2 regions of the Thiobacter subterraneus genome follow, and region 1 is predicted to be linked to the other one. Evidence: predicted binding sites of a transcription regulator. Region 1 holds the regulator's gene; the other holds the start of a gene.
What was found. The regulator FliA, encoded in region 1, starts transcription of late flagellar genes. The targets are predictions, from matches to a motif close to CTAAAGTTTNNNNNNNNNNNGCCGNTA.
Positions count from the first base shown of each region.

Region 1 (15,582 bases):
CTGGTGGGCGCGGTGATCACCGTGCCCGCCTATTTCGACGATGCCCAGCGCCAGGCCACCAAGGACGCTGCGCGGCTGGCCGGACTCAACGTGCTGCGGCTGCTCAACGAACCCACTGCCGCGGCCGTGGCCTACGGCCTGGACAATGCCTCCGAGGGTATCTATGCGGTCTATGACCTGGGCGGCGGCACTTTCGACATTTCCATCCTGCGCCTGCAGAAGGGCGTGTTCGAAGTGCTCGCCACGGCGGGGGATTCGGCCCTGGGCGGCGACGATTTCGACCGCCGCATCTACTGCTGGGTGCTGGAACAGGCCAACCTGTCCCAGCTCAACGCCGAGGACAACCGCCTGCTCATGACCAAGGCACGGGAGGTGAAGGAGGAGCTCACCTTCCATCCGGAGACGCGCTTCACCGCGGTGCTCTCCACCGGCGAGACGGTGGATCTGGTCCTGACCAGTGAGCGTTTCGCCGAGCTCACCCGCAGCCTGGTGCAGAAGACGCTCGTCCCGGTGCGCAAGGCCCTGCGCGATGCCGGCCTCACACCCAAGGACATACAGGGCGTGGTGATGGTGGGCGGCGCCACACGCATGCCGCCGGTGCAGCGGGCGGTGGCCGAGTTCTTCGGCCAGGAGCCCCTGAACAACCTGGACCCGGACAAGGTGGTCGCCCTGGGGGCTGCCATCCAGGCCAACGTGCTGGCCGGCAACAAGGCCGACGACATGCTGCTCCTGGACGTGATTCCCCTGTCCCTGGGCATCGAGACCATGGGCGGGCTGGTGGAGAAAATCATTCCCCGCAACTCGCCCATTCCCATCGCCCGCGCCCAGGACTTCACCACTTTCAAGGATGGCCAGACCGCCATGAGCTTCCATGTGGTGCAGGGGGAACGGGAGCTGGTGAGCGATTGCCGGTCCCTCGCCCGCTTCGAGCTGCGCGGCATCCCGCCCATGGTGGCGGGTGCGGCACGGGTGCGCCTCACCTTCCAGGTGGACGCCGACGGTCTGCTGTCCGTTTCGGCGCGGGAACAGACCTCGGGAGTGGAAGCCGCCATCACGGTCAAGCCCTCCTACGGGCTCACTGACGAGGACATCACGCGCATGTTGGCCGCTTCCCGCGACCACGCCTCGGATGATATGCTGGCGCGCGCGCTGCGCGAGCAGCAGGTGGAAGGCCAGCGCCTCCTGGAGGCCGTGCAATCGGCCCTGGCCGAGGACGGCGCCACCCTGCTCGACGACCGCGAGCGCGCCGAGATCGAGGCGGCCATGGAACGGTTGCGTGCCACCCTGGGCGGCAACGACCACCGTGCCATCAAATCCGCCATCGACGCCCTTAACAAGGTCACCGAGGGCTTCGCCGCGCGGCGCATGGATGCCTCCATCCGCAAGGCGCTCGCGGGCCAGAAGCTGGCGGACGTGAGTTAGCCGGGCCCTCCATCCCGAACAAGCCATGCCCCAACTGATCGTTCTCCCCCATGAGGAACTCTGCCCCGAGGGCGCAGCCATCGACGCCATCCCGGGCAAGACCATTTGCGACACGCTGCTGGAAAACGGCATCGAGATCGAACACGCCTGCGAGAAATCCTGCGCCTGCACCACCTGCCACGTCATCGTGCGCGAGGGTTACGAATCCCTGATTCCGCCCGAGGAGCAGGAAGAGGATCTCCTGGACAAGGCCTGGGGCCTGGAGCCCACCTCGCGCCTGTCCTGCCAGGCCATCATCATGAACCAGGATCTCGTGATCGAGATCCCCAAATACTCCATCAACATGGTGAAGGAGGGCCACTGATGAAATGGACCGACGTGCGTGACATCGCCATCGCCCTGGCGGAAGCCCACCCGGACGTGGACCCGCAATACGTGCGCTTCACCGACCTGCACCGCTGGGTGATGGAACTGCCGGGGTTTGCCGACGACCCCAATGCCTCCAACGAGAAAATCCTGGAAGCCATCCAGATGACCTGGCTGGAGGAAGCCGAATAGGGCTGCCGCCCGCATCCGGCTTTTTCCGGTTTTTCCCCCTTTTTCCGCCTCCCTGGCAGCCCGGAGCCCACCCCTGGCCCGACCACAATATCTTGTGTTTTTCCCCCAGCTGATACACTATAGCTCCGTTGGGGGACGGGGATGGCCGAAGACAGCGATCTAGAACGAACAGAAGCCGCAACCGGCAGACGCATCCAGCGTGCACGGGAGGAGGGGCAGGTCGTCCGCTCCCGGGAGCTCTCCACCTTTTTGGAGCTGCTCACCGCCCTGGGTGTGCTCATGCTGCTGGGCAACCATTTCATGGCGGCCCTCTCCCGCCTGATGGCAACGGGCTTCACCCTGGACCGGGCCAGCGTGTTCGACCCCGGGCTCATGCTGGCCCGTCTCTACGCCCAGTTCCTGGACGTGCTGCTGGCCTTTCTGCCGCTTTTGCTGGCCCTGCTGCTGGCCAGCGTGCTGGCACCACTCCTGCTGTCCGGCTGGAACTTTACCCTCAAGCCTCTGACGCCCAATTTCTCCCGCCTCGATCCCGTTGGCGGCCTGCGCCGCATGTTTTCCGTGAACGCGCTGGTGGAACTGGCCAAGGCAGTCCTCAAAAGCCTGCTCATCGGCGGCGTGGCGGCCTGGGTCATCTGGCAATCCATGGACAGTTTCTTTGCCCTGCCGGGCGAGCCGCTGCCGGTGGCCATCCGTCACGTGGGTTCCCTGGTCGCCTCCACCGCGCTGATCGTAGTGGGCGCCTTCGTCTTTCTGGTGATCGCCGACGTGCCCTTTCAGTTCTGGCATTACGCCAAGAGCCTGCGCATGACCAAGGAGGAAGTGCGGCAGGAGGTGAAGGAATCGGAAGGCGATCCCCAGATCAAGAGCCGCATTCGCGCCATGCAGCGGGAGGCGGCACGCCGGCGCATGATGGCGGAAGTGCCCAAGGCCCAGGTGGTGGTGACCAACCCGACCCATTTCGCCGTGGCCCTGCGCTACGAGGAAAAACGCATGGCCGCGCCCCAGGTGGTGGCCAAGGGCTCGGCCCTGCTCGCCAGCCGCATCGTGGAGCTGGCGCGGGAGCACCACGTGCCCGTGGTGGAGGCGCCTGCCCTGGCGCGCGCCCTGTACCGCCACACGGAGGTGGGCGACGAGGTGCCCCAGCGGCTGTACACGGCGGTGGCCCAGGTGCTCGCCTATGTCTACCAGCTGCGCCAGGCCGCCACCCCGCCGGAGCCGCCGCGCGACCTGCCGGTGCCGCCGGACATGGATCCCCAGTCTGCCCGTGAGGAGGCCCGCGCGTGAACGCCCGTGCCGGTACCCTGGATCTCCTCGGCGGCATGAGCCTGACCCGCCTGGCGGGTCCCATCCTCGTGGTCATGATTTTGGCCATGATGGTGCTGCCCCTGCCGCCCTTCCTGCTGGACGTGCTGTTCACGTTCAACATCGCGCTGGCGATGATCGTGCTGCTCATCAGCCTGTACGTGACCCGGCCGCTGGATTTCTCGGTATTCCCCACGGTGCTGCTGCTCACCACCCTGCTGCGCCTGTCCCTCAACGTGGCCTCCACGCGTGTGATCCTGCTGGAGGGCCACACCGGCGGCGATGCGGCGGGCAAGGTGATCGAGGCCTTCGGCCACTTCCTGGTGGGCGGCAATTACACCGTCGGGCTGGTGGTGTTCATCATCCTGGTCATCATCAACTTCGTGGTGATCACAAAGGGTGCGGGGCGGATCGCGGAGGTGGCGGCACGCTTCACCCTGGACGCCATGCCGGGCAAGCAGATGGCCATCGACGCCGACCTCAACACTGGCCTCATCGGCGAAGACGAGGCCCGCCGCCGGCGCGCGGAGGTGGCGCGCGAGGCCGAGTTCTACGGCGCCATGGATGGTGCCAGCAAGTTCGTGCGCGGCGATGCCATCGCAGGCGTGATCATCATGGTGATCAACATCGTGGGCGGCCTGCTGGTGGGCATCTTCCAGCATGACCTGTCCCTCGCCCAGGCCGCCAACAACTACACCCTGCTCACCATCGGCGACGGCCTGGTGGCGCAGATCCCGGCACTGGTGATTTCCACCGCCGCGGGCATCGTCGTGGCGCGCGTGTCCGCGGAAACGGACATGAGCGAGCAGCTCGTGGCGCAGATCTTCGAGCGCCCCCAGGTGCTCATGCTGACCGCAGCCATCCTCGCCTTCCTGGGCATCATTCCGGGCATGCCCCATGTCGCCTTCCTGCTGCTGGCCACCGCCCTGGCGGGCGTGACCTGGTTCCTCACCCAGCGCGAGCGGGCGGCCGCCGCCCGGGCCGAGGAGGCCGCCCCGGCGCCCGTGCCGGAAACGGTGGAAGTGAGCTGGGACGACGTGCAACCGGTGGACACCCTGGGACTGGAAGTGGGCTACCGCCTGATTCCTCTGGTGGACCGCAGCCAGGATGGGGAGCTTTTGCGCCGCATCCGCGGCATCCGCAAGAAATTCGCCCAGGACTGGGGCTTTCTGGTGCCTGCCGTGCACATCCGCGACAACCTGGAACTGCGGCCCAATGCCTACCGCATCACCCTCAAGGGCGTGGAGGTGGGCAGGGGCGAGGCCTTCGTGGGTCAGTATCTCGCCATCAATCCGGGGCGTGTGCTGGGCAGCCTGCCCGGCACCCCCACCCGCGACCCCACCTTCGGCCTGCCTGCCATCTGGGTGGACGCCAGCCTGCGCGAGCAGGCCCAGACCTACGGCTATACCGTGGTGGATGCCAGCACGGTGATCGCCACCCATCTCTCCCACATCATGCAAAGCCATGCCGCCGAACTGCTGGGGCGGGAGGAAGTGCAGCAGTTGCTCGACCACATCGCCAAGGAGTCGCCCAAGCTGGTGGAAGAGACCGTGCCCAAGCTGGTCTCCCTGAGCCTGTTGCAGAAGGTGCTGCAAAGCCTCCTGGAAGAAGGCGTGCACATCCGCGACATGAAGACCATCCTGGACACCCTGGCCGACCATGCCACGCGCACCCAGAACGCCGATGAGCTCACCGCCGCGGTGCGCATCGCCCTGGGCCGTTCCATCGTGCATGGCCTGTATCCGGGCAGCGACGAACTGCAGGTGATCGCCCTCGACCCCACCCTGGAGCACCTGCTCATGCAGGCGGTGCAGGTGGGCGAAGGCCAGGGCCCCGGGCTGGAACCGGGGCTGGCGGAGCGCCTGCTCACCCAGACCCGCCAAGTGGTGCAGCAGCAGGAGGCCCAGGGGCTGCCGCCGGTGCTGCTCGTCCCTGCGCCGCTGCGCACGCTGCTGTCGCGCTTCCTGCGCCGCGTGGCCCCCCAGCTCAAGGTGCTGTCCCACGCCGAAATCCCCGACACCAAGACCGTCAAGGTCACCGCCGTTTTGGGAGCTAGCGCATGATCGTCAAGAAATTCTCCGCGCCCACCACGCGCGAGGCCCTGCGTCAGGTACGCGATGCCCTCGGCCCGGATGCCCTGATCCTGAGCAATCGCCCGGTTCCCGGGGGCGTGGAGATCATGGCGGTGGCGGAAGAGGACGTGGCCTCCCTCACCGGCCCGGTGCCGCCGGCGCGGCCAGCCCCCAGCGTGCGCCACGAGATCCCGGGCGTCACCATCCCTGCCCCCGGCCCCAGGCCCGCGCCGCCTGCCCCGGAGCGCACGGCCCCGGAAGCGCCCGCACCGGCCAGGACGCGCGAGGCCGCCCCCGCCGCGGCAGCCGAGCTGGTGCAGGGACTGGCGCAGGAACTCAGGACCATCCGCATGATGCTGGAAGGGCAGCTCGCCGGTTTTGCCTGGAACGAACTCAAGGGGCGCGAGCCCTTCAAGCTGGAAGTGATGCGCAGTCTGCTCGCCGCGGGCTTCAGTCCCCTGCTGGCACGCCAGCTCATGGAAGCTATGCCCCGCGAGCTCGACTTCGAGCGCGGCCTGCGCTGGGCCAAGGCGGCGCTGACGCGCAACCTGCGCTGCGTGGCCGCCGGCGAGGATCTCATCGAACAGGGGGGCGTGTACGCCCTGGTGGGTCCCACGGGAGTGGGCAAGACCACCACCGTGGCCAAGCTGGCGGCACGCTGCACCCTCAAGCACGGACCGTCACGCCTGGCGCTGGTCACCACCGACACCTACCGGATCGGCGCCCACGAGCAGCTGCGCATCTACGGCAAGATTCTCAACGTGCCCGTGTTCTCGGTGAAGGATGAGACCGACCTTAAGCTCACCCTCACGGACCTGGCGGACCGTCATCTGGTGCTCATCGACACCGTGGGCATGAGCCAGCGCGACCGGCGCATCGCCCAGCAGATCGCGCTGCTCTCCGGACAGGGGCGCGAGGTGAAGCGTCTCTTGCTCCTGGCCGCCACCGCCCATGGCAGCACTCTGGACGATGTGGTCACCGCCTACCGGGGCCACGGCATGGCGGGCTGCATCCTGACCAAGGTGGATGAGGCCATGAGTCTGGGGCCGGTGCTGGATGTCGCGATCCGCCACAAACTGCCGGTGCATTTCCTCACCAATGGCCAGCGCGTGCCGGAGGATCTGCATCTCGCCCACGCCGGCTATCTCATCGACCGAGCCTTCCGCCCGCCGCGGGAGGATCCGGCCTTCACGCCGCGCCCCGAGGAATTCTCCCTGGTGGCCGCGGCCGCCAGCCTGGCCGAAGACAGTCCAGCCGGAAGCGTGGCACCCCCGACGTGGTGAGGATGGGCCGCTGACATGGGGCCCTTCGTCCACGACCAGGCCGAAGGTCTGCGCCGGCTGCTGCGCCCGGACTTCCTGCGTGTGGTCGCGATCACCGCCGCCCTCGAAGGCGTGGGCCGCACCCTGGTGCTGACGACGCTTGCCGCCAGTCTGGCCCAGCGTGGCCGCCGCGTGCTGGTGGTGAGCGAGCGTCGGCACCGCATTCCCAGCGATCTCGCACCGCCCCCCCGCCACGACCTGGCGGCCGTGCTGCGTGGCCAGCGGACCCTGCAACAGGTGGTGAGTGAAGGTGCTGCGGGGGTGGCCTGGCTGGAGCTGGGCGATGCCCTCGCCCGCCTGCCGGCACTCGACCCCTCGGCCCAGGAAAACCTGGGCACCGCCTTTGCCCAGGTGGCGGAGGCCATGGACGTTCTTCTGTTGGACCCCTTCCCGGGCGACCGAGCCAGCAGCCTGGCCCTGCAGCTCGCCGCCCAGGAACAGGTACTCGTCGTGTCCTGCGCGGCCGATGCCATCACGCAAACCTATGCCCTGATCAAGCGTCTTGCGCGGGACTTCGCCCAGCGGCGCTTCCATCTGGTGGTGGCCAAGACCGGCTCTGGTGCGAAGGCGCGGGCCATTTATAATAATCTCGCGCAGACAGCGGCCCGCCACCTGGGTGTCCGGCTGGAATGGCTGGGCGAATTCCCGCTGGATGCCCAGGCGCGACAGGCCGACCGCCTGGGACGCAGCGTGGTCGATGCCTTTCCCGACAGTCCCGCCGCAGGCGCCGGCCGCCTCGTCGCGGAAGCCATGAATGGCTGGCCCTGGCCCGATGGGGAGGCGGGACGCCCCGGCGCCTTTCTGCACAGACTCGTAATGACCAGCCGCCTCGCGGCCGAAAACGCCCACCTCTGAGGGCCCCGCATACGGCAAGGGAAGCGCTTGAAAAAAGAGGAATACGTCCAGAAGTTCGCGCCGCTGGTGAAGCGCATCGCCTACCACCTCATGACGCGGCTGCCGGCCAGCGTGCAGGTCGACGATCTCATCCAGGCAGGCCTCATCGGGCTGCTCGATGCAGCCGAACACTACGACGGCAGCCAGGGCGCCCAGTTCGAAACCTATGCCGTGCAGCGCATCCGCGGCGCCATGCTGGACGAGCTGCGCCATGCCGACTGGCTGCCGCGCACGGTGCGCAAAAACCTGCGCCAGATCGAGGCCGCCATGAGCAAGCTGGAACAAGCGCTCGGCCGCCCCCCCACGGAATCGGAACTGGCCCAGGAGCTCAACGTGTCCCTGGCCGACTACCAGCAGATGCTGCTGGATGCACGGGGCCACCAGCTCGTCTACTACGAGGATCTGCAGGATTCGGAGGGGGCGGATTTCCTGGAGCGCCACCACGCCACGGATGCCGACAATCCCCTGCGCATCCTCGAGGATCAGGGGTTCCGGCAGATGCTGGTGGAGGCGATCAAGAGTCTGCCGGAGCGGGAGCGCCAGATGATGGCCATGTACTACGAGCAGGACCTCAATCTCCGTGAAATCGGCGAGGTGCTGGGTGTGAGCGAATCCCGCGTCTGCCAGCTGCATACCCAGGCGGTCGCGCGGCTGCGCGCCAAGCTGCGCGAGTGGCTCGAGAGCTGACCGTGTCGTTCTTTTCCCTGCGCATCCCGCGCTTTGGTTGAACCCCCATGGATTTCATCAGCCTCATCGGCATCCTGCTCGCGCTCACCGCGGTCATCGGCGGCCAGATCCTGGAAGGCGGCCATGTCGGCTCACTGCTGCAGATCACCGCCTTCGTCATCGTCATCGGCGGCACGGCGGGGGCGGTCATGCTGCAAAGCAGCCTGCCCACCTTCCTGCGCGGCATGCGCATGGTGAAATGGGTGTTCGTGCCGCCACCCCTGGACGCCGAACCCTTGATCCAGCGCATCACCCAATGGAGCGCCACCGCGCGCAAGGGCGGACTGCTGGCGCTGGAGCCCCTGATCGACGACGTGGCCGACCCCTTCACCCGGAAGGGCCTGCAGATGCTGGTGGATGGCGCGGAACCGGAAACGCTGCGCGACACCCTCCAGGTGGAAATCGACGCCTATGAGGACCGGCAGCGCCAGGCCGCCCGGGTCTGGGAATCTGCGGGCGGCTATGCCCCCACCATCGGCATTCTGGGCGCCGTGCTGGGTCTGATCCACGTCATGGAAAATCTCTCCGACCCTTCCAAGCTGGGCGCGGGCATCGCCGTTGCCTTCGTGGCCACGGTTTATGGCGTGGGTTCCGCCAATCTGCTGTTTCTGCCCATCGCCAACAAGCTCAAGAGCCTGATCGCCCGGGAGATCACCCTGCGCCACATGCTGGTGGAGGGACTCATTTCCGTGGCCAACGGAGAAAACCCGCGCCTGATCGAACGCAAGCTGCGCGGCTATCTTGCCTGACCCGGCCCCCTCAAGACCGCGGGCACGCGGCCGATAATGCAGGGACCATGAGCCCCCGCACCCGGCGCAAACGCCCCGAAGACCACGAAAACCACGAGCGCTGGCTCGTTTCCTACGCGGACTTCATCACTTTGCTGTTCGCCTTCTTCGTGGTGATGTACGCCATCTCCTCCATCAACGAGGGCAAGTACCGGGTGCTCTCCGATGCCCTCCTCAATGCCTTTCGCAACGCCCCCTCCTCCCTCAACCCGGTGGAATTCGAGGCGCGGCTTTCGCCGGGCACCGGCACCCAGCCCATCAAGGCCGCACCGGTGAAAAAACCCGACAGCGAGCCAGATCCGCGCCTGCGCAGGCAGACCGAAAGCATGAAGAAAATCGCCCAGGACCTGCTGCAGGTGATGGCGCCCCTGATCAAGGAAGGCCAGGTACGGGTCACCCAGAGCCAGCGTGGCGTCACCATCGAGATCAACGCCGCCGTGCTGTTTCCGCCCGGGTCCGCCACCCTGCAGGGTGAGCCGGTCAAGGTGCTCGCGGCCGTGGCGAAGCTGCTGGCCCAGGTGCCCAACAAGATCCAGGTGGAGGGGCACACCGATGACAGCCCCATCAACACCGCGCTCTACCCCTCCAACTGGGAGCTTTCCACGGCGCGCGCCGCCAGCGTGGTGCGCCTGTTCGAGGCCAACGGCGTGAGCCCGGACCGGCTGGTGGCGGTGGGCTATGCCGACAACCGGCCCCTTGCGCCCAACACGGATGAGCAGAACCGGGCACGCAACCGCCGGGTGACCCTGCTCGTGATCGCGGAAACGCCTGAGAAGGTAAAGGACATTCCCATCGCCGGCGTGCTGGACGGCGGCAAGGGACACTAGGCCTGCCGGGAAGCTTCCGCGACGTCCCCCTTGCCACCGGCTCTGCCAGCCCCGGTCGCGCAAGGGTGCGCGCCTCCGGACCGTCCCCGCCAAGGCGGGCGTCACGACATTGGAGCAGACAGGAAAAAGGCGGCGGGACTAGGCTCTGCCCAAGGGACGGCCCGTGGGCGCAGGACAGGGTTGGCCGTCCGGCCCGTAGGCCTGCGCCACCTCCTGGGCCGCGCCACGCAGGACCGCCAGGGCCTGCTGGTTGTGCTGCAGGCGGGCCTGGATGAGCGCGCCGTTCTCCTCGTTGAGGGCACGCGCCGCGCGCGCAGCCTCGATGAGTGCCTGCCAGAGCGCGTTTACACCACTGGCCTGTGGAGCGAAGCGATGACACCAGGCGCTGATTCCCGCCTGATCCACCTGCCCCGTGAGGTTCATGAGCTCACGGTTGCGGGCCTCGGCCAGTTGCGCCAGATGCACGACCTGCGCCGACTTGCGTTGCGCCAGCGCCACCAGCGCGTCGGCATCGCCACGCAGAAGGGCGGCATGTTCTTCCTCAAGCAGCGCGTGCAGGGCCTGGTAGCCCGCCCGCTCCGCCTGCAGCATCGCGGTCAGGGTGTTGGGGGCTTGCGGGGAGGAATCCCGGGTCATGGTTGGGAAACGGCCGCGACCTGCCTGCTAGCGTCGAAAGGCTTGCCCCCACTCCGGGAATGGGACACCCAGGCGGTCGCCTTGCGGGGGGCAGCCAGCGGAGCTGCCGGGAGGGAGACGATGTCAACCATTTGCGCAGGGCTCCATACACGCCAGGGGGTGGCCGCGCAGCCTGACGCTAGCCCTTGCGGCTCAGCACCATTTCCTTCACGGTGGCGATGAGCCGGTCGGCGATCGCGTCCGGATTGACCTTGAAGCGCCCTTCGCTGATTGCCTGCTTGATGGCCTCGACGCGGGCGGTGTCCACCACCTCCACCCGCTCCAGCTCGCTTTCCAGGGCCTGCAGTTGCGAGGACAGGGGATTGATGTCCACCTTTTCGGAGGAGGTGGAGGAGGAAGCTGGGCGCTTGGCCGCGCCCGTCCCGGCTTTCTTGGCCGGGGCCTGGGTGGCCTGGGTCTTGCCCACCGGCTTGGACGAGTTGTCGATTTTCAAGGCATTTCCCTTCGCTGTCAGTGGAGCGGGAAAGGCAGCCCGCCTTGCCCAGGGTTTTCGGCGGCAAACCCGGAAACTTGAGCACCCCGCATGACGATCGTGCAATGCAGGCGATGGGCAGAGAGCCCACGTCAAGCAAGGCTTCCCGGGGCGGGACCGGGCTCGACACCCGGACTTCGCAACGCTCGAGTTTACCACCAAGCCGGGGGGCGCCGGCGTCTTCAGTAGCTGACCTCGACAGTGCCGTCCGGGCGTGCCACCCCGGTTACCGTCTGGCCCGAGGCGGTACGTACCTGCACGGTCTGACCGGCACTGGCATTGGTGACTGCCCGACCCTCGGCGCTCACCCGGAAACCCTCGCCCTGGACGATGAGCTTCACGGTCTGTCCCTGGCGAATCACGAGCGGCGGGCGCAGCATGTCCTGCCGCAGGGGATAGCCCGGAAGCAGCCCCACGGTGAGGGTCTGCCCCACCGCCTGGGCCGGATCCGTGAGCACCCCCGGCGGCAGTTGGGTGAGATCCAGGGTCTGCAGTGCCAGATCCTCCGCCGCGAGCGGACGTCCGGCGGCAAGGGGACGGGCCGCCGTCACCACCGGCGCATGCACACGCACCGTCACCGGCACATAGACCGTCCAGGCTGCGCCGGCGGCACAGCGAACCCCCACGTTGACGGTGCCCCAAAGACGGACCCCCGGTGGCAGGAACACCTCCAGCCGCTGGCAGCGGGGCAACGCCAGCCCCGGATCCAGCGCACCCACCTCGACGCGGACCTCGCCCGGCTGCCCCGCCAGCTGCTGGTATGCGAATTGCTCCACCTCGCGGCGCAGGGCATCGGGCGCGGCCGGTGCGGCGAGCGCGCTCCATCCCGGCAGCAGCCACAGGCCAAAGGCGAGCAGGCGCGGCAGGTGCGCTAAAGTTGCACCCATGACGCGCCGCAAATGGGACAGAACTAAGGCGAACACAACACGATTGTAGCAGGCCGCGAAGGCGCCCCCCTGACCCGACCGACAGGGGACGCGCAGCCGAACCGCGGCCCGGACAAGAACCGAGCAGCATCCATGCCCCCACTCAGCAATCCCACCGAGCTTGCGCGCGAGACGCTCAAGCAGCTCGCCGCGCGGCGCATCGCCCCCACACCGGAAAACTACCAGCGCATTTACCGGGAACTGGCCGGCGCCGCCCCGGAAACCGCCGCCTCGGAAGCCGTGGAGGAAAACCTCGCGCGCATTCTGGAAAACCTGGGTCCCCGTCTGCCGGCCCAGGCCCCCCGCCTGCGCGAGCTGGCCAAGGCCGTGGAGGCCCGAGACTGGGAAACCTTTGGCGCCACACTGGAGGGACTCGTCGCGCCCCAGGGCGGGGAGGCGGCCAACTGGGCAGAGATCATCCGGGAGCTGATCCGCCAGTGGGATCTCAAGCAGGCCGGGCTCACCACGCCCCGCAAGAGGGAAGCCCTGGAGCGGGTACTCATCAATTTCGGCCGCAATCCCGCAGAGCTGGCGCAAAAGCTCGCGGCCCTAACCCGCGCCTGGTCGGAGGGTGCCGTCGGGCCCTCCGACATCGAGCTCGCCCCCGCGGCCCCGGAGCCGGCGCCCGACCGGCGTGGCACGCCGATCACGGCCGCCGTGCCGGAAGATCTCCCGGCCATGCTGGCGGAACTGCTAGCCCAGGCGCTGGTGCAGGGCGTGCTGCCGCGCCTGTCCCACGTGCCCGGTCTGGCCGCAGAAGCCCAGCGCCTGGCCGACCAGGCCCGCAGCGCACGCACTCCGGAGGCCTTCGCCACGCTGTCCCGGGCCCTGCGCCAGTTCTGGATCCAGGTGGAACTGCAGACCCAGGCGGAAACCGGCGTGTTGGACGGTCTCATGCGGCTGCTCAGGCTGGTGATCGAAAACATCGGCGAACTGCTGCTGGATGACCAGTGGCTGCGCGGCCAGCTCACCGTGGTGCAGGAAATCATCAGCCGGCCGCTCGATGCGCGCGTCATCGCCGATGCGGAAAAGCGCTTCAAGGAAGTGATTTTCAAGCAGGGCACCCTCAAGCACAGCCTGAACGAGGCCAAGACCACCCTCAAGAATCTGGTGACGGTGTTCATCGAGCGCATCGGCGAGATGTCGGAGAGCACCGGCGGCTACCGCAAGAAAATCGAACGCTATGCGGAAATCCTGAGTGGCACCGAGGATCTGCCCACCCTGAACCGGATCCTGCAGGACATTCTCGCCGACACCCGGAGCATGCATCTGGACATGGTGCGGTCCCACGACGAGCTGGTGGCGGCGCGCCAGCAGGTCGAGGCGGCAGAAGCCCGGGTCAAGCAGCTGGAGGCGGAGCTCGACCAAGTCTCCGAGCTGGTGTACCAGGACTACCTCACGGGCACGCTGAACCGGCGCGGTATGGAAGACGCCTTCGAGCGGGAATTCGCCCGTGCCGAACGCCATGGTCTGCCCCTTTCCATCGCGCTGCTGGACGTGGACCACTTTAAGCGCCTCAACGACACCTATGGCCACGAAGCCGGCGACCAGGCGCTGGTACACCTGGCGCAGACGGTGAAGGACATCCTGCGTCCCACCGACGTGGTGGCCCGCTACGGCGGGGAGGAATTCGTCATCATCCTGCCGGACACCACCGCCGAAGACGCCGTCAAGATCATGACCCGGCTGCAGCGGGAGCTCACCAAGCGTTTCTTCCTCCACGACAATCAGCGCATCCTCATCACCTTCAGCGCCGGCGTGGCCCAGCGCGAGGGCCGCGAGAGCGCCGAGTCCATGATCGCGCGAGCCGACGAGGCCCTCTACCGCGCCAAGCAGGCCGGCCGCAACCGCGTCTTCCTCGCCCAGCCGCTGCAATCCGCTGCCGGCTGAAGCGGCAAACTTTGCCGCCGCCTCCCTCCCGCCTGCCGGCAGGGCTTGCCGGCACCCGGGGCGAAAGGCCACCGTTAGGGCCCTCGCGCCCGCCGCCGCGGGTTGGCACGGTTGCTGCTTGTCACTGGTCGCCCAACCAGGAAACACGCAGCCATCATGGACAAGCTGGATCACCTGTTCCAAGGCCACGCAGCGGCCCTCAAGCTCGCAAGCTTCCGCCAGCAGCTTCTGGCCTCCAACATCGCCAACGCCGACACGCCCCATTACAAGGCGGTGGACATCGATTTCGCCGCCGAGCTCTCCCGCGTCATGAGCGGGCGCGCCGCCCCGGGCACACTGGCCACCACCCACCCGCGCCACCTGCCGGCGCCCGGTGCCAATCCCCTGGGGGCCCGGGTGCTCTATCGCAGCGACGTGCAGGGCAACATCGACGGCAACACGGTGGACATGGACCGGGAGCGCGCCCAGTTCATGGAGAACGCCCTGCGCTATGAAGCCATCGTGCGTGTGCTCAACACGGAAATCCAGCACATGAAGGCCGCCCTGCGCACGCAGTAACGAGGAGCCAGCATGTCCCTGTTCAATGTGTTCAACATCGCCGCCAGCGCGCTCACCGCCCAGTCCCAGCGCCTCAATGTGGTGGCGAGCAATCTCGCCAATGCGGAAAGCGCCACCAGTGTCAACGGCGGCCCCTACCGGGCCAAACAGGTGGTGTTCCAGGCCGTTCCCATGGGGACGCCCAGTGTCACGGCCGGCGCAGGCGTGGTGGTGCGCGAGGTGGTGGACGACCCCTCGCCCCTGCGTCGCGTCTATGACCCGCGTCATCCTGCGGCGGACAAGGATGGTTACGTCACCTACCCCAACGTGAACGTGGTGGACGAAATGGTGAACATGATCTCGGCCTCCCGTTCCTACCAGAACAACGTGGACGTGATGAACACCACCAAGGCCATGATGCTCAAGCTGCTGACCCTGGGCCAGTGAAAGGACCAATGCCATGACACCTGCCGTCTCTGCCGTTGCTTCCGCCGCTGGCGCGCGTGCCGCCGACAGCGTGGCCGCCACCGAGGACCGTTTTCTCAAGCTGCTGGTGGCGCAGATGAAGAACCAGGATCCCCTGAATCCACTGGACAATGCCCAGGTCACCAGCCAGATGGCCCAGCTGTCCACCGTCACCGGCATCAACAGGCTGGCGGATCTGGTGGAAAAAATCTCGGGCGCGCTGACCCAGGCCCAGTCGCTGCAGGCTGCCGCCATGATCGGCCGCGGCGTGCTCACGGAGGGCAGCACCCTGCTCCTGCGCGACGGCACGGGGCTGGCCGGGTTCGAGCTCGCCGCGCCCGCGGACCAGGTGCTGGTGGCCATCAGGGATGCCGCGGGCCAGCCCCTCTACAGCGCCAATCTCGGGGCCCAGCCTGCCGGCGTGAATGTGTTCCAGTGGGACGGCGTGCGCGATGATGGCCAGGCCGTCCCCAGTGGGGCCTACCGCTTCGAGGTGCAGGCACGCGCCAACGGCCAGCCGGTGACGGCCACCGCCCTGTCCCATGGCACGGTGGCCAGCGTGAGCCTGAACCGGGGTCAGGTGGAACTGAATCTTCTCGATCTGGGGGCAGTGACGCTGTCCCAGATCAAACAGGTCATGTAAGCCCAGCAAGCGAAAGGAGAATGCGATGAGCTTCCAGCAGGG
Region 1 covers NZ_AP042402.1:536,922-552,503, forward strand. Annotated here, with positions in the region: gene hscA (Fe-S protein assembly chaperone HscA) at 1-1,422, shown strand, start outside; gene fdx (ISC system 2Fe-2S type ferredoxin) at 1,448-1,786, shown strand; gene iscX (Fe-S cluster assembly protein IscX) at 1,786-1,980, shown strand; gene flhB (flagellar biosynthesis protein FlhB) at 2,122-3,264, shown strand; gene flhA (flagellar biosynthesis protein FlhA) at 3,300-5,345, shown strand; gene flhF (flagellar biosynthesis protein FlhF) at 5,342-6,637, shown strand; gene ACZ42P_RS02850 (MinD/ParA family ATP-binding protein) at 6,653-7,531, shown strand; gene ACZ42P_RS02855 (RNA polymerase sigma factor FliA) at 7,559-8,257, shown strand; gene ACZ42P_RS02860 (flagellar motor protein) at 8,305-9,045, shown strand; gene motD (flagellar motor protein MotD) at 9,093-9,911, shown strand; gene ACZ42P_RS02870 (flagella synthesis protein FlgN) at 10,050-10,547, opposite strand; gene flgM (flagellar biosynthesis anti-sigma factor FlgM) at 10,726-11,040, opposite strand; gene flgA (flagellar basal body P-ring formation chaperone FlgA) at 11,262-11,966, opposite strand; gene ACZ42P_RS02885 (GGDEF domain-containing protein) at 12,099-13,895, shown strand; gene flgB (flagellar basal body rod protein FlgB) at 14,052-14,453, shown strand; gene flgC (flagellar basal body rod protein FlgC) at 14,466-14,879, shown strand; gene ACZ42P_RS02900 (flagellar hook assembly protein FlgD) at 14,893-15,540, shown strand; gene flgE (flagellar hook protein FlgE) at 15,566-15,582, shown strand, end outside.

Region 2 (15,582 bases), 260 kb from region 1:
CCTGGCCGGGGCCGCCTGCTGGCGTTCCTGCGCGGCCAGCTCCACCCAGGCCTCGCGCAGGCTTGCGAGCAGGCCCATGACTTCGTCCAGCATGGCGGGGTCGTTTTTCAGGTTGGCAGTGGCCATGCGCCGCTTCATGTAGTCGTAGAGATCATCCAGGTTGCGCGCGATCTCGCCGCCCTTTTCGTGGTTGAGCACCGAGCGCAGCCCCTCCACGATGCCGATGGCCTTGGAAATCAGGGCGCCCTTCTCGGCGAGCTTCATCTCCTGCATCCGCCCCTTGGCCGAGGCGAGGGCCGCCAGCGCCCCGTCATAGAGCAGCACGATGAGCTGCACGGGGCTCGCCGTGGAGACGGCGGTTTGCAGATCCACGTCCGCATAGGCGTTGAGAGCCCGGTTCATCGTGTTCATGGTGGTCGTCCGTCCTTTCGTCGGTCAGCGGGGAAGTGAGGAAAGCGCGCGCATGAGCTGGCTGCTGGTCTGCTGCATGCTGCCCAGCATGGCATCCAGCGCGGCAAACTGGGCGCGCAGGCGCTGCTCCATGCGATCGAGCCGCACCAAGAGCTGATCCTTGCGCCGCTCGATCTCCGAGATGTTGGCATTGAGACCCTGCGTGGCGGCATCCAGCACGCCGTTGGTCTGCAGCAGGTTGCCCAGTTCGGTGTACAGCCGCTGGCCGAAGCCCTGGGTGTCGTCCGTAAACAACCGGATCACGCTGTCCAGTTTGCCGGTGACGGCGGCATCGAAGTCGCTGGCATTGAGGGCCAGCTTGCCGTCCTTCTGGATGCTGATGCCGATCTGGGACAGGTAGTTGAAATCGTTTCCGGTCAGATTAACGGAAGCGTTGAATACGCCCAGGATCTGGGACCGGATCGTGAGCACCGTGTTGCGTCCTTCCAGGGTGCCGCCCTTGCGGTGCAGCTCGTCCATGTCGCTCACCAGCTTGTTGTAGGCGCTGATGAAATCGTTGACCTTGCCCTTGATCGCCTCCTTGTCCACGGCCACCGTGAGTGTGGTGCTGCCGGTCGCCTTGAGATTCAGGGTGACGCCCTGGATCACGCGGCTCACCGTGTTGGAGGCGCTGGTGATGCCGGTGAGTCCGTCCACGGTGAGGATGGCATCCTGCGCCGCCACGGTCTGGCTGAGGTTCTGCGCGCCCGGGACGTAGGAAAGGCGGGACAGGCCCAGGTTGTCCGTGTTGTTGCCGTCGCCGGTGTCGTTCACGGCCACCGTGATGGCCTTGGCCGCGCCCGTGTCCCGGGGCGAGAGCACCAGGCGGTAGCCGCTGCCATCGTTGAGCAGGGTGGCGGAGACGCCGAAGTTGCCCGTGGCGGAGTTGATGGCATTGGCGATGCCCGCCAGGGTGTTGTTGCTGCTGTCGATGGTGACGGAAAAACTGTCCGTGCCGTTGCTCAGGGTCAGGGTGCCCTCGCCCACCGGCGTGGTGTTGGTGTCGGCGAAGGCCGCGGACACCAGCTTCTGTGCCTGGGCGAGCTGGGTCACGGTGATGGAATGGGTGCCCGCCAGCGCGGTGGCATCCGCGGAGGCAGTGAAATAGCCGTCACTGGCCGGCGTGGCCTTGAAAACCTGAAAATCGGCCGCGTCCTTGAGCGCACCGATGGCGCTCTGCAGGGCGGCGAGGTCGCTCTTCAGCCGACCGTAGGCGGAAATCTCGCTGTTGAGCTGCGATTTCTTCTGGTCGAGGACGTTGAGCGGCTTGCGCTCGATGGCCATGAGCTGGGAGACCAGCCCGTTGACGTCCAGATTGGAACCAATCCCGGCCGATGAAATCGCCATGACACTCTCCTGTATTGCCTGTTTTCCCCGAAGGAACGGCATGGCGCACGAAGCGCCATGCCGGACTGCCCGATCAGACCTTGGACCGGAACAACACGCCCTGCGCCGAATCCAGATGCTTCGCGATGTTGAGCGCCTCTTCCGGGGGAATCTGGCGGATCACCTCGCCGGTTTCCCGATCCACCACCTTCACCACCACCATCTTGGTGTCCTTGTCCACCGAGATTTTGAGATCGCTCTGGGCGGACTGGATGAAGGCATTGATGCGCTCCACCGCCTGCTTCACCGCCTGGGCATCGGCCTGCTGCTTCTGCCCGGGCAGCGCCTGAACCGGCGCGGGTACGGCTATCGGCGGCGGTGTGGAAACCGGCAGCTCCGCCGGCGGGTTCTGCGCCGCAGACGGGGCACCGGTCATCCCCACCGACTGGCCCAACGGGGAAATGGGACCGTTTGACATGGCCTACCCTCCGTGCATGAGGGGATCAGATGGAGGAAAAGGCCGCCGGCGTGCGCCTTTGGCCCCTCCCGTCCTCATGCTCCCCTGTTCCGGATTTACCGCAGGAGCGTCAGCGCCGTCTGCGGCAGGGCATTGGCCTGGGCCAGCACCGCGGTGCCCGCCTGCTGCAGGATCTGGCCGCGGGTGAGCGCGGCGGTCTCGGCCGCGAAGTCGGCATCCATGATGCGGCTGCGGGAAGCCTCCAGGTTCTCCACATAGTTCTGCAGGTTGGCGATCACCGCCTCGAACCGGTTCTGCACCGCACCGAAGGTGGAGCGGATGGTGGAAATCTGGGCGATGTCCGCGTCGAGGTTTGCCAGTGCCGCCGAGGCAGTCGTCTGGCTCGTGACGTCGATGACTTTCGTTGCAGTGAGGGAGCCACTGTAGGTATAGAGACCACCCGCACCGTTTGTGGCCAGGTTGGTCGTCGTCACAGTGACCTGGTTATCGGCGGTACCGCTGGCACCGACCTGGAACGTGAGTGTATTGCTGCCAGACAGCAGCAACGTGCCATTGAACTGGGTGGTCTGCACGATCCGGGAAATCTCCTGGGTCAGCTGGTCCACCTCTTTTTGCAGCTGTTTCCGGTTGTCATCGCTCAACGTGCCGTTGGCCGCCTGCACCGCGATCTCGCGGATGCGCTGGATATTGTTGGCAATCTGGCCCAGGGCGCCCTCGGCGGTCTGGCCCAGGGAAATTCCGTCGTTGGCATTGCGCACCGCCTGGTTGTTGCCCCGGATCTGGGCAGTCAGGGCCTGGGAAACCGCCAGACCCGCCGCATCGTCCTTGGCGCTGTTGACGCGCAGACCCGAGGACAGCCGCTGCAGCGTGACCGCCAGCTGGCTGCTGTTGGTGGCCAGGTTGCGCTGGGCGTTCAGGGAGGCAATGTTGGTATTGACGATCAGAGCCATTTTTCATCTCCTTGACAGGTAAACCCGCATGGCGGCGGGCGCGGCGACAGGTTGGATGCGTCGCCGTCAAGCCCTTTAACGGAGAGGGGGGGCGAAACTTTAGCCTGGGCGGGCAGGAAGTGTGGACCTAGCTACGGGTGGACGCACGGCGCCCGGCCGCGCGCCCACCCGGCACTCCGGCACTGAACCTTACCGCGTCAGCGCCCGCAGCCATTCGCCGAGGTGGTCTTCCAGGATGTAATGCTGCAGAACCCATTGGCGAAGGCGCTCGCCTTCCCTTTCTGCGGCGTCCAGATCGTAAATCCGCTCGCGGATCGCCTCGATCCAGGCCTCCGGCGTATTGGGCACCCGTTTGACCGGTGCCTCCCGGTACGGATAAATGTCAGTGCAAACCACTGGCCAGCCCAGAATGCCGTATTCCAGAAGCCGCAGATTGCTCTTGGCTTCATTGAACGGGTTGATGGCGAGGGGCGCCACGGCCAGATCGAGGTCCAGGCTCGCCAGCTTGGCGGGATAGTCGTAAAACGAGACCACGAAGTCGTGATACTCCCTGACGAACGGCCGCAGCGCCTCGGGACACATGCCGAAGAACACCCAGTCCACCTCCTGCGCAGTGGCCTTGACCACCTCCACGATGAGGGCAAGGTCACCAGCGTGCTGCTGGGCGCCCGCCCAGCCAACGCGGGCCCTGGTGCCCCGCCGCCGGCGGGAAGACAATCCTCCCCAGATCGCCTTTTCGAGCCGGTTGGGGATGACGCGCACGTCCCCATGCATGGCGCGGCAAAGTTCGGCAATGGGTTCCGTGCTGACCACCACCCGGTCGCACAGGGAGAGCGCCTTCCGCAGCCGAGGCTTGACATCCCGCGGCGCGTGGCGAAAGAAAGGGTTCTCGGGCGGCATTTGGGTGACCAGATCGTCCAGGGCAAAAACCAGCATGACGTCGCCGTTGAACTGTCGGTAGTCAGCCATGGCCTGGAGCGCCGGATCCCCCAAGGCGGCCTGCAGCACCAGGGTGTCGGGCTTGGCGCGCTCGAGCTCCACCGGCGTGGGCAGGCGACTCTCGAAATATTTGCCGGTCTGAACCACATCACCGTGGGCCAGCGCGGCCCGGCTCAGGGCCCGGAAGGGGCTGATCACACGATATTCACCGGAGCCGCCCGAGAGAGGCAGGCCCAGCAGGCGGGGCCGATCATGGAAATAAGGATCCCAGTCGATGACGATGGCGGTTTCCACCTCGTATCCCGGAGGCTGGAGGCTGAGATGACGGTTGTAGGCAGGGTCGTTGGCCAGAGTGGGAAGCCACTTGGCCAGCATGGCACGGTGTTCTGCCTCAAACCGCTGGACCTGCATGGCCTGCGCGACCACATCTCCGCCGCCCGCCTTTTGGGAAGCAGAGCCGTGATGCACCACCGTCGCATAGGGGGTCCAGACGACCTTGTAGCCACGTATGCCGATCTTCAGGCAGAGATCCACATCGTTGAAGGAAACTGCGAAACGCTGTTCGTCAAACCCGTCCACTTCCTCGAAAACTGAGCGCCGTACCAACATGCACGCCGCCGTGACGGCGGAATAGTTCTGGTCCACCAGGGCGCGGTTCATGTAACCGGGATCGGTCAGGCCGAGCTCTCCAGTGAACACGTGCTCAGCCACCCCACGTAAACCCAGCACAACGCCTGCGTGCTGCAGTTTGCCGGTTTCGGGATAGACGAGGCGGGCACCTACGACGCCGACCTCCGGGCGCTGCCCGTGGGATACCATGCGCTCCAGCCATTCCCCCTGAACGATCTGGGTATCGTTGTTGAGCAGCAGCAGATATTCTCCCCGCGCCTGCCGCGCCGCCTCGTTGTTCATTGCGGAAAAATTGAACGGCGCGTCGTAGGCAAGTATTCGAACACGCTCCCCCTGGGTCTGCTCGAGATCACGGTAGTACTCGAGGAGATCCGGATCCGTGCTGCCGTTGTCAACGATCAGCACCTCATAGTTCGGATAGGTGGTCTTTTCCAGCAGGCTCTCGACGCAGGGCTGGAGATACTCCAGCTTGTCCCGATTGGGAATGATGACAGAGACAAGGGGGGTGCTCGTATGCCGGTACACGATTCTGTGCGTGCCCGGGATGTATCCGGGCAGCACGTCTCCACTGATGCCAGCCCGGACCAAATGCTCCCGCACTGCCTCCATGGCGGCCTCTGCCGACCAGGTAAGGATCCCGGTACCCGGCAGGTGCAGCAACACGTCAGCGACATGCCCAATGCTCGCCTCACCAAAGCGATCGAGGACCCTCAACAGGAGGTCATAGGATTCCGCCCCCTCCAGCCCGGAATAGCCTCCCGCTTCCAGCAGGGCATCTCCGCGCACAAGAAATGGTCCCACGTAGTCCATGGAGCGGAGCAGGTCCAGGTTGAAATCGGGTTTGAACCAGGGGTCGCCAAAATTGCCGTCGGCCAGGATGCGGTCGTCGTCGCAGTAGATGACCCGCCACTCCGGGTGCAAATCGATGTAGTCGCCCCAGCGCAGCAGCGCGTGCGGTTCTATTTTGGCTCCGCCCGGAAGCAGCCAGAGCCAGTCGCCAGCTCCTTCGGCAGCCAGGGCGTTGACTGCACGCACCCGTTCCTCGGAAGAATGCGCTTCGACCCAGCCGAGCTGCTCGACTTCGTTGAATGCCGGATCCGGCGCAGCAAAAGGCGCGACGACGACCAGGCGCCAGCCCGGGTAAAGCTGGCTGGCAAGCGAATCGATCGTGTCCGCCAGCTGGGTCTCCTGCCCAGGCTGCAGCATCAATACCAGGCGAAAAGTCGGCCGCTGCTTCCATTTGCGCATCATCCGCTCCGCGAAAGTCTGGGCATGTACCTCCGTCAAGGACTGTTTGGACCGCCACAGTGCATAGGATTCATCCCGAGGCGCACTGTGAGCCACACCCGCACTCAGGCTCTCGTGCTTGGGCGGCATGAACCTGCGCGCTTCCCAGATTGCCTTCAGCTCGCGCAGGAACAAGGCGCCCTGGGCAAGCTTCTGGTGTGCCTGCATTCGCGCCCGAGCCCGTTGCCCCTTTTCCACTCGCAATTTCTCGTCCTCGAATAGCTGGCGCATCCAGGCTGCCGCATCAGCAACCGAGGGTTCGGCCCATACACAGTCACCTCCGACAAACTCAGGGGTATAAACACGAATCGTGCCGTTCAATGGACGCAGCCTGTAACGTACCAGACAGGCCGACTCATGATCCATGAACGACATGTTCCCCGACCACGCCGTGGCAATGACCGGTTTCCCCAGGGCCATGGCCTCCATCAGTCCCAACCCAAGCCCTTCCGACCGATGCAACGAGACAAACACGTCGCAACTGGCATAGAGCTCAAGTGCGGTCCGGTAATTCATTTTTTCTACGACCAGAATGATTCTCGGATCGCGCTCCGCCGCAACCCTCACCTGCTCCGCGGCGGGATGAAGTCTTCCATTGATGTAAGCGTTGTTTATTTTGAAAACAAGCCTTACGTTTGGCTCGGACGGGAAAGCCAGCTTGAAAGCCTCGAGGACTGCGAACGGATTTTTTCGCGCGGGATCGCTGTGCGGCTCAAAGCTGTTGATGAAAACGAGGCAATCTTCCGGCAAACCGAATCTCGCACGATCACCCCGAATCCCATCCGGGAGGTACAACGGATGATGCGCGAGCAGGGTAAAGACGCCCGACAGGTTGAACTCGAAGGCATAACGAATGAACTCCGACTCTGCCAACAAGACATCCATGCTTTCCAAGGCGCCCCGCCATGCTTTGGGCACCACCGGAAGCTCCCACATGGACAGTCCCACCAAAAGTCGGGCCCGGTCAAAGAGCCGCGGCGAAGTACGCGCCAGGTATGCAATAGTTTCTGGGGGCAAGATAAAAATACTCACCTGATGTGTCAGATCCCTTTCGCTGGCCACCTCATAGTGCGCGTATGTCAAATCGGCACGCCAGCGCCCCAATCCAGGGTCAATGTCTAGGATTTTGACAGGTATGTTGTGTTCCAGCAGTAGCGCGATAAAATTCCTTGCGGTCACCCCGATACCAAGATTTCCGCTTACATGCCCGATAATATTGACGCCGAAACCAGGGCTTTTGCCTTGGCCTAGGCTATCAGATGGCTCGACAGCAATTTTTGCAACCGGTTCAGGATCGGCCACCTTCTTTTGCAGCTCTAATGAGAGCCCCTTGAACCGAAAACTTTCGCCTAGTGTATGGGCAATCTCCGCAATCAGGCGCGCCCCAACACCTTCCCAACTGAAATTGGCCCGCGCGTGTGCATGGCCCGCCTCGACCATACGGGCAACCAGCTTGTCGTTGGTGCTGCTTGTCAATTCGCGAATTGCTGCCGGAAACTCCGCAACTTCCCTGATCCTGCAGTGTATTCCGTCAACCAGCCCGAGCCCTCTGGCACCAAATGGCGTCGTGACCAGCGGCACTCCCGCAGCGAGAAATTCGATTGTTTTTAAGTTGGTCCCCGACCCAATCTCCATGGGGTTGACAGCCACCGCGGCTATTGCAAGCAGCTCCTTTTTCTCTTCCTCGCTTATCATCCCCACCAAATGTACATTGCTGCGCCTGGATCCATTTGGGAAAGCGTCGCAAACCGACCCGGCTGCGATAAATTGTATTTCCGGCAGTTGATCGGCTATGCGAAAAACGCTTTCTAATGCATGCACATTTGGAAGATGGTTTGACCCTATGAATACCGCGATTTTCGGCAAATTGCTGGTATCGCGTAGTCGTACGCGCTCCCCGAGGCTGACGAACTCAATCTCTGCTTCCGAATAGCCATTTGGCGCAACGAATATTTTTTCCAAGGGAGTGTTATAAAGCTCGCTTAGCCGTTTTCGGTCCTCTTCAGAACAGCAGTACACCACCTCGCTGCGTTTGCAGCAGGCTTTCTCCACCTCCTCGACAACCTTGAGCAGCACGTCACGTATCGGGGACTCTGGGAGCATCTGGCGTTTTAAATCAAATTCCACGTTGTGTGCGTCGTAAAAAATCGGTCCGTTCCACACCGCCGCTACAGCCGGATAGAGATACGGATGGCTCAAACAGACAAAATTAGCACCCTTTACAAGATCGCGAAGCACATCCATAAACTCCGGCGTATCAAATATGTGGGACGTCATTCCGATGTCCTCTGTCGACAGAGACGCCGCATTATTTAGTTCAACTTCGTGCGCAAGCTGCAGGATGCTCTTGGCCACCCTTATCTCCCTGTAGCCGGGCTGGATAACATATGTCCCAGGCGGCTTGTCCGGTCCAGAAATGGTCAAAAGCGTCACCTCAAATCTTCCCAACAAGGACCTATACAAATAAAAAACTCGGCGCTCACCCCCGGAAATTGCCGGATAAACCGGGAATGGGGCAGCAACCACGAGGCAAGGCTTTGTTTTCCCTGCCGCTTGGTCGATCGCGTGAAAACTGAATCCGTGTGTACGAGGACCTGTAGCGCCTGCGTCTACCCCGGTAGCAGGGTTTAGCAATGTTTCTAGATGGCTCAACTGCGCTGCATTGTACCCGTGGTTGGCAAACAGTCTTAGTACCTGATCCGCGCGGCGGATAAATCTTGCCACCTCGCGCGGATGGCGCTCATGCCGAGGCATGGCGCAGTCGTCGAAGGTAAGGTGCGCAATTCCCAGTTTAGCCAGGGATTCGAGGATGGTTTTCCGGTAGGCGGCGCTGCTGCTCAGCAAATCCATGGAAATCGTTACGTCACACCGGGGACCGGCTTCAAGCATGGCATAACACCACAGCCCTAAGAACGCGGTAAGGCGTGTATCCGAGTCCAACTCCAGTTCCTGATATTGACGGATAGCATCCCGTGGGTCGGTCTCCGTGAGGGCGGGGACGGCCAATCGCTCGCGTAACGCTTGCATCACCGGAGGCGCGAAGCTCGACCGCAATATCAGCAGAGAGGTCGCATCAAAATAGGAATTGACCTGGTACGAACGCCACTGATCATAGGGCGATCGCCACAAGAACACATTTACTGCCCGGAAACGATTCGTGATCCATGCCAAGCGTCCGGTGGAGCGACAGCATTGCAGGACGGGACGGCGTGGGGCTTTCGTGCATAGAAGTGAAAAATACCTCTCCAAATCGGGCGCGGCCGAGTGAGAATCCATGAAGTAAAGGTCATAAGAAAATTCTGGTCTGAAGACCCGGCCAATTTCTTCTGCTAGTGGCGCATACTCCTCAAAATATGCTTTCTCGAGCGCAGGGTGGCGCAACCCTGCGGCTAGACGCTTACTCTCGGTAAGATCTTGCAGCCAAGCAACCTCTTGGGCACACCTGAGCAGCTGTTCGTGCAATGGCTCCTGATAGCAATAATACTTGCTGCCACCGCCAGCACGCCTGAACACGTCGAAAATATAGGTGCTGCCCGAGCGAAAGAGAGAATGAACAATGACGGGGAGGTCAGTGGCTGAAACCATAGTGGCTATCCCTATAGTGACTTTGAACGCTCAGTCGGACAATCCTTACAATCCGCTCGATTACGTTCGGAAGCACGGCCTTAATTTGGCTGTAGCAGCAGCGAGTTACCATACTCAAACCATACCCCACCCCGTGCCAACCCAACAGCCGAGATTCACGCACATTTACGCTATTTGAATGAGGCACAAACAGGGAGACTAGAGGCTGTGCTCACTTGAATTTATTTAAGTCATGGTGCCTGGAAACCTAACAGGTTGGTAAAAACCGGGTCCATCTGGGCAGGCGGTGAAATTGGTTCACTGGAAATCCTGACACCCTGACCCCGATGCGAGGCAAGACGATCAATCAAGGCGCGATGTTCTCCTACGTGAGCCTGGAAGACCGTATCCATAAAACCCGTCCCCTGAGCAAGCTGCGCCTTCTGCTCGATGGGATGCCTGCACCCCTTGCACCCGTGCCGGCAGACCTTGCAGGGGCGAGGGCTTTCAGCCCGGCATGCTGGGCCCGTGGTTGACTACAGACCCATTGCGGCAGTCTGGCGCGGAACTTGAGGATTTTTTGCAAGTGTTACTGGAGAATCCACTCCACCGCCCGCCCCACGTCCTGGACGATGACGGTGGCCGGGGGGACGTTTTTCTGCTCCTCCACCCCGTAGCCGGTCAGGACGAGGATGGGCATGGCGCCCACGGCGAGGGCGGCTTCCACGTCCGCCGCCTTGTCGCCGATCATGTAGGAGCGGGTGAGGTCGATGTCATGTTCCCGCGCGGCCTGGAGGAGCATGCCGGGCTCGGGCTTGCGGCAGTCGCAGTCGCGGTTTTCACCGTACTGGGGATGGTGGGGACAGTAATAGTAGGCGTCGATGCGGGCACCGTGGCGTTTCAGGTCTTCGTCCACCCGCTGGTGCAGGGCGAGCACGTCGGCCTCGGTGTAGTAGCCGCGGGCGATGCCGGACTGGTTGGTGGTGACGATGACCAGGAACCCCGCCTCGTTCAGACGCCGGATGGCGTCGATGGCACCCGGTATCCATTCCCAGTCCTCCCAGCGGTGGAGGTATTCCTTCTCCACGTTGAGCGTGCCATCACGGTCGAGAAAAACGGCGGCCTTGCCCATCAGTCGTCCTGCAAATGCTGGCCCGGAAAGAGCACATCGGTGAAGCCGAACTTGCGCAAATCCCGCATGCGCATGGGGTAGAGAATGCCATAAAGGTGGTCCACCTCGTGCTGCACCACGCGCGCGTGGAAGCCTTCCACCGTGCGGTCGATGGGGGTGCCGCGGGCGTCGAACCCCTGATAGCGCAGGCGCCGGTAACGGGGCACCAGACCGCGCAGGCCGGGCACCGAGAGACAGCCCTCCCAGCCCTCCTCCATTTCATCGTCGAGCTTGGTGAGGGTGGGATTGATGAGGACGGTGTAGGGCACTTCCTCCGCGTCCGGATAGCGTGGATTGCGGCGCACGCCGAAGATCACCACCTGCAGGGGCACGCCGATCTGCGGGGCGGCCAGCCCCGCTCCGTCGTAGGCTTCCATGGTGTCGTGCATGTCCTGGATGAGTGCGTGCAGCTCGGGGGTGTCGAAACGTTCCACCGGATCCGCCACCCGCAGCAGCCGCGGATCGCCCATGCGCAGGATTTCCCGGACGGCCATGGTCAGCTCGCGTGCAGGCTCACCAGGTGCTCGAGAATGGTGCGCACCCGCTGCATGGCACCCTTGAGCACCGACTCGACATCGGTGAGACGGATCCCCTGGGCGCTCGAGCCGCGGCCTGCGGCATAGTTGGCCACCACGCCCAGGTGGGCGTAGCACAGGCCCAGCTCCTTGGCGAGAATGGCTTCCGGCATGCCGGTCATGCCCACCATGGTGGCACCATCCCGCTCCAGCCGGTCGATCTCCGCCTTGGTTTCCAGCCGGGGTCCCTGGGTGCAGGCATAGACCCCGCCGGCGACGTAGCTCTCCCCCGCGGCTGCCGCCGCCTGCATGCAGAGGTGGCGCATGTCCTCGCAATAGGGCTGGGTGAAGTCGAGGTGCACCACGGGCGTGTCGTTGCCTTCCCGGTAGGTGCTCTTGCGGCCCCAGGTGTAGTCGATGATCTGGTCCGGAATGACGATGCGTCCCGGGGTCAGGTCCGGGTGAATGCCGCCCACCGAGGCCACGGACACCACGTCCTTCACGCCCCGCGAATGGAGCGCCCACATGTTGGCGCGGTAGTTCACCTCATGGGGCGCGATGGTGTGGCCGTAACCGTGCCGCGCGAGGAAGATCACCTCCTCGTTTTTGATGCGGCCGAAGGTCAGCGCGCCGGAGGGCTCTCCGTAAGGCGTGCGGATGACCTGCCGGTGGGTGATTTCCAGATTGGCGAGCTGGGTGAGGCCGGTGCCTCCGATGATGGCGAGCATAATGCGGAATTCCGTGGCTGACTGCCGGCGACGCAACGATGCCGGCATTTTACCCGGGTTTCGCCGGCCCGGCTTGCGGGTGCACCAGGCGCCGCAGGCAGCGTTTCGGCGCGGGCGCGCCTTCGCCACGGCAGCTCTTCACCCGCCACGCTGGCCGCTGCAGGAACACGCTCCCGGGAGGCGGAAGGGGTGCCGAGCCTTCCGCAACGCTCAACGATCAGCCTTCCCGCAGGGCGTAGATCTCCGGCAGATTGCGCCAGGCACCATGGGCGTCCATGCCGCAGCCGAACACGAAGCGGTTGGGCAGCCGAAGCCCCACGAAATCGGCGTGCAGGGGCTTGTCTCGCCCGGTGTCCTTCTCCGTGAGCACGGCGCAATAGACTTCCGCCGCACCCATGTCCAGGAGTTTGTCGCGAATGGCGGCGAGGGTGCGGCCCTCGTCGAGAATGTCGTCCAGCACCAGCACCACCCTCCCCTTCACGCTTTCGCCGGGCAGCACTTTCCACAGGAGCTCGGCCCCTTGGGTTGCCCGGCCGTAGCGGCTGGCGTGCACGTAGTCGAAATCGAGGGGGAAACGCAGCAGGGGCAGGAGCTGCCCGGTAAACACCACCGCGCCCCCCATGACCGAGAGCACGAGGGGATAGCGCTCACCCAGGCGGGCGGTGATCTCGGCCGCCACCCGCTGGATGGCGGCAGTGACCTCGTCTTTGGAGTAGATCAGCTCCGCTTCCCGGAGCATGGCCCAGGCTTGTTCGGCAGTCAGCACGGATGGTCCTCGATGGAATGGATGCGGCCGAAAAACCTGCTCAAAGATTTTTCCGGCCCGTTTCATGCTTTTTGGCTTCGTCGGTGGCTGCCCCGGCCATCGCGGCTGAAGCCGCTCCCACATAGCCCCAGCCCCCACTGTGGAAGGCGCTTTGGCGGCGACCGGGGGGCCGGCTCCCAAAAGGCTGCTTCCATGGCCATCGCGGCTGAAGCCGCTCCCACACAGCCCCAGCCCCCACTGTGGGAGGCGCTTTAGCGGCGACCAGGGGGTCGGCTCCCAAAAGGCTGCCTCCATGGCCATCGCGGCTCAAGCCGCTCCCACCAGGGCCTGTGTCGCGGCTCAAGCCGCTCCCACAAGTTGCGCTGATCGCCGCAGGAGCGCGGTACCTGGGTCTCTTTCCCTCAATAGGTGAAGGTCACGGTGTCGTCATCCATGGCCCGCTGGATGAGGTAGGCACCGCCCACGGTTTCCTCGATCTCCGGGATCAGGTCCTCGCCCCACAGTTCCAGGGTTGGGGTGCACACCTTGAAGCGCACGCCGGCCTCATGGGCATCCCGCATGAAGTCGTACACGGTCTTGCCGCTGCCTTCCTTGATCTGGATGCGCTCGGCCACGCCGCGCTTGGCCAGTTCGCCCGCCCCCGCGGTCAGGATGATCTCCACGTCGTATTCCATGGCCGCGGCGACGGTGGCCTGGAAAAACGGCGCCCCCAGCTCCGCCGGATTGCGCGGGTCGGTGTTCACCATCACGATCATCAGCTTGTCGGCCATGATGCCCTCCTTGGCAGTCACCCGGGCAGGCGGCCCTGCAGGGAAAGCAGGTAGTCCCGGAACGCCCCGCCCACCTCCGGATGCTTCAAAGCATAGTCGATGGTCGCCTTGAGATAGCCCAGCTTGCTGCCGCAGTCGTAGCGGGTGCCCGTAAATTCGTAGGCGAGGATGGGTTCCTCGGCGAGCAGGGCGGCGATGGCGTCGGTGAGCTGGATTTCGCCGCCGGCGCCGGGCTGCACCTCCCGCAGCAGGTCGAACACCCGGGGGGTGAGGATGTAGCGGCCCACCACGGCCAGGGTGGAGGGCGCCTCTTCCGGTTTCGGTTTCTCCACGATGCCCTTCACCCGCCACAGGCGTTCAGCCGCGGGCTCGGCATCCACGATGCCGTAGAAGCGGGTGTGGGCGCGTTCCACCCGCTGTACCCCCAGAACGGAGCAGCGGTGCGTCTCGTACAGGGCCACCATCTGGGCCAGGGCGGGCGGCGTGCCGTCGATGAGGTCATCGGCGAGGATCACCGCGAAGGGTTCGCCGTCCACCACCGGCTGGGCACACAGCACCGCATGGCCCAGGCCCAGGGCCTCCGGCTGCCGGGTATAGACGCAGCTCACCGCAGGCGGGAGCATGGCGCGCAGGGTGGCAAGCACGTCGTGCTTGCCCCGTGCCGCGAGCTCCGCCTCCAGTTCGTAGTTCTTGTCGAAATGATCCTCGATGGCGCGCTTGCTGCGTCCGGTGACGAATACCATTTCCGTGAGCCCCGCGGCAATGGCCTCCTCCACGGCGTACTGGATGAGGGGTTTGTCCACCACCGGCAGCATTTCCTTGGGGCTCGCCTTGGTGGCCGGCAAAAAGCGCGTGCCCATGCCCGCCACGGGATAGACGGCCTTGGTGAGTTTTTTCTGCATGTCTCCTCGCTCAGGTTTCGCCCAGCAGGGCCTTGAGACCGTCCTCGTCCAGCAGGGGGATGCCCAGCGCCTCGGCCCGGGCCAGCTTGCTGCCGGGATCGGCGCCCACCACCACGTAGTCGGTCTTGCTCGACACACTGCCCGTGACCTTGCCGCCGGCGGCCTCGATTTTTTCCTTGGCTTCCTCCCGCGTCCAGTGGGGCAGCGTGCCGGTGAGGACGAAGGTCTTGCCCGCCACGCCGGCCACGGCCGCGCGCTGCCTGGGCCGGCCCTCCTGCCAGCGCACGCCCAGGCGGCGCAGATCGGCGATCACCTGCCGGTTGTGGAGTTCGGCGAAAAACTGGGCGATGCTCTCCGCCACCACCGGCCCCACCTCCGGCACCTGCATGAGCTCTTCCGTGCTGGCATGCATGAGGGGCTCCAGGGCACCGAAGTGACGGGCCAGATCCCGCGCCGTGGCCTCTCCCACGTTGCGGATGCCCAAGGCGTAGATGAAACGCTCGAGCGTGGTGTGCTTGCTTCTTTCGATGGCATCGAGCAGGTTCTGCGCGGATTTCTCGCCCATGCGCTCCAGGCCCGCCAGGGTGGGCAGGTCGAGCCGGTAGAGATCCGCCGGGGTCTTTACCAGTCCCTTGTCCACCAGCTGATCCACCAGCTTTTCGCCCAGGCCTTCGATGTCCATGGCGCGGCGGCTGGCGAAATGGAGCAGGGCCTGCTTGCGCTGGGCGGGACAGTACAGCCCCCCCGAGCAGCGGGCGATGGCCTCGCCTTCCAGACGCACTACCCGGGAGCCGCACACCGGACATTTCTCCGGCATGCGGAAGGGCCGCACGTCCTTGGGGCGCCGCTCCCTGACCACGCTCACCACTTCCGGAATCACGTCGCCCGCGCGGCGCACGATCACGTAGTCGCCGATGTGGATGTCCTTGCGCCGGATTTCGTCCTCGTTGTGGAGGGTGGCATTGGTCACCGTCACGCCGCCCACCTGCACTGGCCTGAGGCGCGCCACCGGCGTGAGTGCGCCGGTGCGTCCCACCTGCACCTCGATGTCCAGGATCTGGGTGATTTCCTCCTCGGGCGGATACTTGTGGGCGATGGCCCAGCGT
Region 2 covers NZ_AP042402.1:272,077-287,658, forward strand. Annotated here, with positions in the region: gene fliS (flagellar export chaperone FliS) at 1-411, opposite strand, end outside; gene fliD (flagellar filament capping protein FliD) at 436-1,797, opposite strand; gene ACZ42P_RS01550 (flagellar protein FlaG) at 1,871-2,254, opposite strand; gene ACZ42P_RS01555 (flagellin N-terminal helical domain-containing protein) at 2,350-3,204, opposite strand; gene ACZ42P_RS01560 (glycosyltransferase) at 3,394-9,645, opposite strand; gene gmhB (D-glycero-beta-D-manno-heptose 1,7-bisphosphate 7-phosphatase) at 10,214-10,756, opposite strand; gene def (peptide deformylase) at 10,756-11,289, opposite strand; gene ACZ42P_RS01575 (S-methyl-5'-thioinosine phosphorylase) at 11,292-12,038, opposite strand; gene ACZ42P_RS01580 (hypoxanthine-guanine phosphoribosyltransferase) at 12,256-12,804, opposite strand; gene ACZ42P_RS01585 (DsrE family protein) at 13,206-13,574, opposite strand; gene galU (UTP--glucose-1-phosphate uridylyltransferase GalU) at 13,592-14,476, opposite strand; gene ligA (NAD-dependent DNA ligase LigA) at 14,487-15,582, opposite strand, start outside.
Region 2: a site for FliA is predicted at 3,281-3,307, ahead of ACZ42P_RS01555 (flagellin N-terminal helical domain-containing protein). Genes of this name have one in related genera too.